DNA from 2 places in the Weizmannia sp. FSL K6-3076 genome. Region 1 is predicted to be linked to the other one. Evidence: riboswitches for the same ligand, from Rfam matches in the RefSeq annotation. Region 1 holds a riboswitch; the other holds the start of a gene.
What was found. Region 1 has a riboswitch for cyclic di-AMP ahead of NSS95_RS01615 (APC family permease). Riboswitches for the same ligand answer to the same signal wherever they lie in the genome.

Region 1 (4,216 bases):
CTCGTTAATAATGCGAAAGAAATTTTAGCAGACCCGAAGTTTATGGAGCAAAAAGGGGTACGATCGATTGTCGACCAAGAAGCGAGAATAGGGTATAAAAGCAAAAATGATCCTTTCTTTGGTTATAAAACGGAATTTATGATGACAACAGAAGATCGAATGATTACAGCTGTTCATACTGGTAATGGAGCTTATGTGGATGGAACGAAGTTTGATGAATTATTAGAGTTAACCAAGAAAACGAGAATAAAAATACCAGAAGTATATGGTGATAAAGCCTATTTTAAAAAGCCAATCTTAGACAAAATCTCTGAACTTAAAGCAAAGGCATACATCCCTGTAAGTGAAGCTGCATATCGCATAGACGAAGAAAGATTCAGTTATAACAAAGATTCTGACGAGTGGTTCTGTAGTCAAGGAAACAAAACAATCAAAAAGAAACACTATATAAGAAAATGTGGAAAAGAAACGTATAATTACTATTTTGACAGAGAACAATGTAGAAATTGCCCAATGCGAGAAGTTTGCATAACCGGAAAAACAGTCGGAAAAGTATTAGGGATCGGAATCAACACCCCAGAATTTTATGAGTATAGTCAACAACAGAAATCGGAGGGATTTAAAGAGAAGTATAAAAAAAGAGCATGCCAAGAAGGGAAAAATGGCGAAATGAAGAATTTCCACGGGTTAGATCGTGCCAAATGGTACGGTCTAAAAAGCATGGGCTTACAAGCCAAGCTAACAGCCTTGGCAGTAAATTTAAAGAGGATAGCCGCCATACTATCCTCTAAAAAGGCGAATTATAGCCAAACATTTGTCATTTTTACTAATTTCTATGGTAAAGAGTACCATTTACAGAAAATTTCTTACACTACACAGCAAATTTTACATAAAAAAATGGCTTTTTTCAGTGGTCACGGAATGCCTAATTAGACAATTCCACCGGGATCTACGCCACATTTGTCTAGTTGGAGCCCCTAATTAGACAAATTCCACCGGGTTTTACGCTGATTAGAACGCCCAACTAGACAAAATCTGCTGAGGCCGCGGCTCTTTTGTCCAATTGGAACGCCTAACTAGACATTTTCAACGGGTTTTCGCCTAATTTGTCCAATTGGATGCGGCGTGTTTTGTCCTTTTGACAGGTTCAAAGGGACATTTCATTCCCGGATGCGGCATGTTTTGTCCTTTTGACAGGATCAAAAGGACATTTCGTTACCTGATGCCGCTCGTTTTGTCTTTTTGACGGCTTCAAAAGGACAATTCGGGCCCGAATGCAACTCCTTTTGTCCTTTTGACAGGTTCAAAGGGACATTTCATTCCCGGATGCGGCATGTTTTGTCCTTTTGACAGGATCAAAAGGACATTTCGTTACCTGATGCCGCTCGTTTTGTCTTTTTGACGGCTTCAAAAGGACAATTCGGGCCCGGATGCAACTTCTTTTTGTCCTTTTGACAGGTTCAAAGGGACATTTCGTTACCTGATGCCGCTCGTTTTGTCTTTTTGACGGCTTCAAAAGGACAATTCGGGCCCGAATGCAACTCCTTTTGTCCTTTTGACAGGATCAAAAGGACATTTCGTTACCTGATGCCGCTCGTTTTGTCTTTTTGACGGCTTCAAAAGGACATTTCGGGCCCGAATGGAGCTCCTAATTAGACAATTCCACCGGGTTCGCACCTCTTTTGGTCTTATGTTTCCAATTGATCCGCCTGCCCCAAGAGGTCATCTTTTCATCCCCAGGTTTTACCTTCCTAACTCTGTTTATCTCTTTACTCCGGATTTGCCGAAAAACCTTGCTTTTTGCATGCTTTAGGCACATTCGGATATTCTACAAAAGAAGCATGATTGAAAATTAGGTACCGTGAGCAAAGACAGTTTGCCCGGGGATATGGCGGGTAAAGATGGACATACCGAAACGCAATTGCGAAATAGTCTTTACAAACCATGGTAACGGGAGTAAGATAGGATGTCGTATGAAAAATTTGTGTTTCATAACTGAACCGCTTAATCCGGAAACGGAACGGGGGAACCAGGTTGGCGGCCGCGCGCCGCTTTGGGGTGAAGCCTTTTTTTAAAAAGGCAGGGCCACTCTTATGCCCGAACCCGACAGCTAACCCCGTCAGCGTTATAAGAGAGGATGTGAAACTGTGATCGGGCAATAGACCACAGGGAAGATAAATTCTCTTTGTGGTTTTTCTTATTTTTGGGGAAGCATTTTTGAAACACTGCAGATAAAAGGAGACAATTCAAATGTTCACCACGATAAAACGATTGTTAATTGGGAGACCGCTGCGTTCAAATGAACTCGAAGGCCAGAAGCTAACCAAGTTAAAAGCACTGGCCATTCTGTCATCCGACGCACTTTCATCTGTTGCGTACGGGCCTGAACAGGTGCTGATTGTACTTGCCACAGTGGGGGCGCTGGCGTTTTGGTATTCTATTCCAATTACAGTCGGCATTTTAATTTTATTGGCTGCACTCATTTTATCTTATCGCCAGGTCATTTACTCTTATCCGCAAGGCGGCGGGGCATACCTTGTCTCGAAAGAAAATCTCGGCGTCACCCCCGGCCTTCTTGCAGGCGGATCCTTGCTGGTGGACTACATTTTAACGGTGGCCGTTTCCGTCTCAGCCGGAACAGATGCCATTACTTCCGCGTTTCAGAGCTTGCATCCGTACAGTGTGCAGATTGCGGTTTTTCTCGTTCTGATCATTACGATTTTGAATTTGCGCGGGCTGACGGAATCAGCCAATGTGCTCGCATACCCGGTTTACCTGTTCGTATTTGCATTGATTGTCATCATTGTTGTCGGTTTATTTAAAACCGTAACGGGGCAAGTTCCGCAAAACCTGCATCCGCATATCGGTACGCCGGTCGCCGGCATTTCACTGTTTCTTTTGCTAAAAGCTTTCTCATCCGGCTGTTCGGCATTGACAGGGGTCGAAGCCATTTCCAACGCGATCCCGAACTTTCGCGACCCGGCACCGAGAAACGCAGCCCGCACGCTTGCCATGATGGGTATCATTCTGGCATCGCTTTTAGCGGGCATCAGTTTTCTCGCATACTGGCTCGGCATTGCGCCGAAAGAAACAGAAACCGTTGTATCGCAAATGGCACACCGGACACTTGGCAACGGTGTTTTGTACTATTTCGTCCAGGCAACTACGGCTTTAATTCTCGTGCTTGCTGCGAACACCGGATTCTCTGCGTTCCCGCAGCTCGCTTTTAACTTGGCGAGGGACAAATTTATGCCGCGCATGTTCACGATCCGCGGTGACCGGCTTGGTTACTCAAACGGAATTATTTTTCTCGGCGTTGCTTCCATGATTTTAATTGTCGCATTCCAGGGCAATACCGAGCGCCTCATTCCGTTGTACGCAGTCGGCGTGTTCATTCCGTTTACCCTTGCGCAATGCGGCATGATTGTGAAATGGGTCACTCAAAGACCGAGAGGCTGGGCCGGCAAAATGTCGGTCAACTTTGTCGGTGCCATTATTACATTTAGCGTCCTTGCGATTTTATTCATTACGAAATTCACGCAAGTATGGCCGGTTTTGATTTTCCTGCCGATCGTCATGTTTATTTTCCGGAAAGTGAACCGGCATTACGAGGCGGTCGGCGAGCAGTTGCGGATTAAAGGGGTGTTTCAGGAAGAAATCCACTCCAATGTGATCATTGTCCCGGTGGCCGGCATTACAACGGTCGTGGAACGGACGATTAATTATGCAAAATCGCTCTCGGATCAGGTCATAGCCGTTTATGTCGCTTTTGACCATGAAGACGAGAAGAGAATGGAAGAAAAATGGAAAGAGTGGGACTGTGGTGTCCGCCTTGTCACCCTGCACTCGTCTTACCGGAGCATTGTCCAGCCGCTTGCCAAATTTTTGGAAATTATCCAGCGGAAAGCAAAAGAAAACAAGTACCAGGTCATGGTACTCATTCCACAGTTCATTCCGAAAAAACGCTGGCAAAACATTTTGCACAACCAGTCCGCGCTCCTCATCCGGATGCGCCTTCTCTGGGAAAAAGACGTTGTCGTTGCAACAATGCCCTACCATTTTAAAAAATAACAAATCTGGATGCACCATTTTCACTGCAATACGGCTGTATCAAAAAAGGCTGCCCGCCACGCGTTCGGCAGCCTTTTTTGATGAGCAGAACAAATTACCGTAGACGCTTCGTTCAACATCAAACGCGGCAAAAGCCAAAATAAAA
Region 2 (4,216 bases), 2.5 Mb from region 1:
TACCGCTACCCACAGTAGCATTTTTTTGTCCATCTTTATCCCTCCAAAAAATCAATACATGCTGCTGTGAATAGTTTGTGCCCTAGGGCGCTCATTATTTCAGTCCAACCGGTAACAATCCTTGGAAAGAGAGGCACAATTTTTCCCGACAAAAATCTGTATCGCTCCAAAATCAAAGCCGATCAGGGTAAACATTGCTTCTGGCGACACATCAAGAAGGAGTTCAACTTATATGGATGAAGTTTTCACACCGAGTCCGAGCGCCAATTTGCATGATGACTCCAGTAGGCAACAGAGCTAGCATAATTTGATGGAAATGTAAAAAACTACCGACGTTCTTTACTCGCAAACAAAAAAGGCGCGCTGCCTCTATTCCGGCAGTGCACCTTTTTTAACTTCATCGCTCATCTTAAGATTCCGTTACATATTTGTGATCTTTGGAATCGTGCCCGCCGCCGCTGATTTCGGCAAGGTACGCTTCTGCTTTTTCTTTATCATATTTTCCTTCCCATTTTGACACAATAATGGTTGCAAGCGTATTGCCAACGACATTGCAGGCTGTTCTTGCCATATCCAGAATACGGTCAATGCCAGCAATAAATGCTAAGCCTTCAAGCGGAATCCCGACCGTCCCCAGCGTCGCCAAAAGGACAACGAATGAAACTCCTGGAACACCGGCGATGCCTTTTGATGTAACCATCAGCACAAGCACCAGCGAAATTTGCGCACCGATGGACATGTGAATCCCGTACATTTGCGCGATAAACAGCGCCGCCAGCGACTGGTACAAGGTCGAGCCGTCCAGGTTGAATGAGTACCCCGTCGGAATCACCAGTGTGGTGATCGATTTCGGGCAACCGAATTTTTCCATTTTCTCCATGAGCCTTGGCAGCACCGCTTCCGAGCTTGCAGTGGAATAAGCAAGGATCAATTCGTCTTTCAGGATTTTGAAGAGATTGAAAATATTTACACGGAAAAGCCAGGCAATCAGGCCAAGCACGACAACCACAAAGAAAATAATCGTGCCGTAAACCGTGAAAACAAGTTTGCTTAGCGGAATCAATGACTTGAGGCCGAATTGTGTAACGGTTACACCAATCAGGCCGAATACACCAATTGGAGCCACTTTCATGACCAAATTAGTGACATAAAACATTGCTTCACTGACACCCTGGAAAAAGCGGAGCACCGGTTTTCCTTTTTCCCCGATGGCTGCCACCCCAATCCCGAACATGACAGAGAAGAAAATGATCGGAAGCATATTCCCTTGTGAAAGGGATTCAAACAAGTTCGTCGGCACGATACTTAAAATCGTATCGACTATGCCATTGTGTTGCGTCTCTTTTGTTGTTTCCACATAGCTGCTGATCGATGTTTTTGCCAATGAGCCCATATCCACCCCTGTCCCCGGATGAAACAAGTTTCCGGCCAGCAGTCCTACTACAATCGCGATGGTCGTGACAATTTCAAAATAAATCAATGCTTTCAGGCCAAGCTTTCCAACCTGTTTCATATCGCCTGCGCCGGCAACACCGACAATCAAGCTTGAAACGACAATCGGAATCACAATCATTTTAATCAAGCGCAAAAAGAAGTCGCCAAACGGCTGGAGAATATGGGCCACGGTGTCATTGCCGTGGAAAATGCCGCCAATCGCAATACCGAGTATCAGGCCGATAAAAATCTGCCAGGCTAAGCTCACTCTTTTCATGAAGTTTCCCTCCCAGATGCCAATATTTTTCAAAAAGCACAGTACGCAAGCTGCATACCGGATTGTTTGTAAAACTCAAATCGCAAGTCCTGCCAGTTTCCGGCTTTACCCCGGAAACCAAATTTGTGTATTAAAAAAACCACGAAAGAGAGAAATTCCTTCGCAGCATTTTTGCTTAAAAGGCGTGTCCAAAAAACACACAGTTCTCTCCAGACGCTTACGAGGTTAGCTGACGGATTAGGGAATAAAGAGTTTCCCTACCTTTCATTGAAAGGTTTCACCCCTGGTGCATAGAACACCTGTTGGTTCCCCCGTTTACATAAACATGTAATTGAGCGATGATATGAAGTTTTTAAAAAATAAAAAAACAACTCATCCTTCTTCAATGTTTTAGCGTCCTTTGTTATTATATAATATTTTAATATAATATAGCAAATAAATTTTTTATAGGGAGGGACCGGACGCAATCGCGTTGCATATCCGGCAATTCGGTATTTGTAAAACTTTACTTGAAGCGGCGAATGAGTGAAAAAATGAGAAGACACTCTATCACCTAAATGTACACAGCTAAATGAACATCTAGAGAGTGTTCTTCTCATGGATTATGAAAGGAATCTTATTGACCGGAAATAGCATTCCACTCCTCAATTTGTTAAAATAAAACCAGTTGATACTTTGTGAAAAGGGGTACATTATGACACTTTTTTATTTTGTGCGCCATGGCCAGACAGAATGGAACGCCGACCGGAACAGATATTGCGGGAGAAGCGATATCGGTTTGTCGCAGACGGGCGTGCGGCAGGCGGAACTGGCGGCAGGGTTTTTTAAGGACATTCCGTTTAATGCTGTTTATGCATCCACATTGAGCCGGGCTGTCCATACGGCAGAAATTCTCGTTAAGGGGCGGAAATTGAAAATCCATCAAGATCCGCGTCTTGTCGAAACGGACTTCGGTGCCTGGGAAGGAGAACGCCAGGAAGATTTTTCTGTTAAATATGCGGATAATTGGGAGGCCTGGCTAAAAGATCCGGGCGCGACACATGCAGGTTATACGGGGGAAACGGCCATTCAGGTCTATAACCGTGTCCGTGCCTGTATCGATGAGCTGGTGGAGAAACATCCGGAAGAAACTGTCCTTGTTGTTGCCCACAGCATGGCAATCCGCTTTTTCGTCGCCGGAACCCTTGAAGTCCCGTATAAAAATTACCGGATGATCCCACAAGACAATACTGGAATTACGATTTATAAAGAGACACCGGAAAACGCCGGATTTCTGGCCATTAATCTTAATACGCACTTATCTTCCATAAAAAGTTGAGATTTGCACCTATTGCTGTAGAACCCTGCCCATGCCGTTGAACAATGGAACCGCATGGGCAGAGGTTGTATTGGGGCTGGGGCATTTTGAACGTAAGCTACAATGCTTTTTTATAATTGATTTCCTCTAAACCTGGGATAAGGTTGGTGGACATGAACGTCATGTAAAGGAAAACAGGGAATGTCGATTTTATAAAGGCATGGAACTGTCCTGCCTGCTTGAGGGGTTGCGAACCGTGGACTTGGTAAGGAGACTGAACGCCTTGTCCGGACTTATCTTTGCCCGCATAAGCCAATTCAACGTATAGAGAAGGTAGCATCCCTATTTCCGACAGAGGCATTCTTTTATATATTGAGGCAAAGCCAGAATGGAATTCGTTCAGCAAACCTTTTGCGTGCCAGTATGGGACTAGCGTCGTTAACGGTGTTATGGAAGGGTGGGTAAATAGACCCGTCATTTTAATGAAAGCGTTTACAATTTAAAAAGGGGTTAAAACAGTATCGTTTTCATGCTAAACTGGAAGGGAGACTGTAAAAAAAGAGCCTGGAGACCATATTACTCTTACTTTGAATTTGGGAACAGTAAGTAAGAATCATGAGAAAATAGGGGGGTATTTTTTGCTGAAGCATCTATTTTCTTTGTGTCTCCGGCTCTTTATCAACTTTTTGTACAGATGCTCATCAACAAAATAATTTCTATACACTTATATTATACACAATTATTTTGGAAGTCAACCATCTTTTTTGATTTTTTTTAAGGAGCAGTAGCAATGGCCGATCACGGGAATGAAAACATGGAAAACGTTAAAGAAATATTCGCAGCCCGATTGAAAAAAGTGCGGACAGCTCAAGGCTACAGCCAGCCTGAACTTGCGAAAAAAGTCGGGGTAAGCGACCGGAACATTTCGAACTACGAAACTGGATACAGTTTTCCTTCTATTAAGGTGCTATACCGAATTTCGCAAGTGTTGAAAGTTTCAATTGATTATCTTTTGGGCCTTACCAACCATGCCGGCCTGAAGACAAATGAAGCGGTCAGTAATCCGGAAAAGAAACTGCTTGAAACGTTGAGCCATGAGCCGGATTTATACCAAATGATGCTGAAAGATCCTGAGAAAATGGCAAACCGGATTTATCAGACTTGGAATTTGATCAGGGAACTGGACGACGAGGATGACAGAAATACAT

Region 2: linked by a shared signal. The riboswitch ahead of NSS95_RS13420 (cation:dicarboxylate symporter family transporter) and the one ahead of NSS95_RS01615 (APC family permease) in region 1 are both predicted to bind cyclic di-AMP.

What each region holds. Positions count from the first base shown of each region.
Region 1 covers NZ_JBBOWU010000001.1:341,958-346,173, forward strand. Annotated here, with positions in the region: partial or broken gene NSS95_RS01610 (IS1182 family transposase) at 1-834, shown strand, start outside; cyclic di-AMP (ydaO/yuaA leader) riboswitch at 1,992-2,141, shown strand; gene NSS95_RS01615 (APC family permease) at 2,251-4,071, shown strand.
Region 2 covers NZ_JBBOWU010000001.1:2,800,954-2,805,169, forward strand. Annotated here, with positions in the region: gene NSS95_RS13415 (metallophosphoesterase) at 1-33, opposite strand, end outside; gene NSS95_RS13420 (cation:dicarboxylate symporter family transporter) at 410-1,711, opposite strand; cyclic di-AMP (ydaO/yuaA leader) riboswitch at 1,912-2,059, opposite strand; gene NSS95_RS13425 (histidine phosphatase family protein) at 2,406-3,029, shown strand; gene NSS95_RS13430 (helix-turn-helix domain-containing protein) at 3,799-4,216, shown strand, end outside.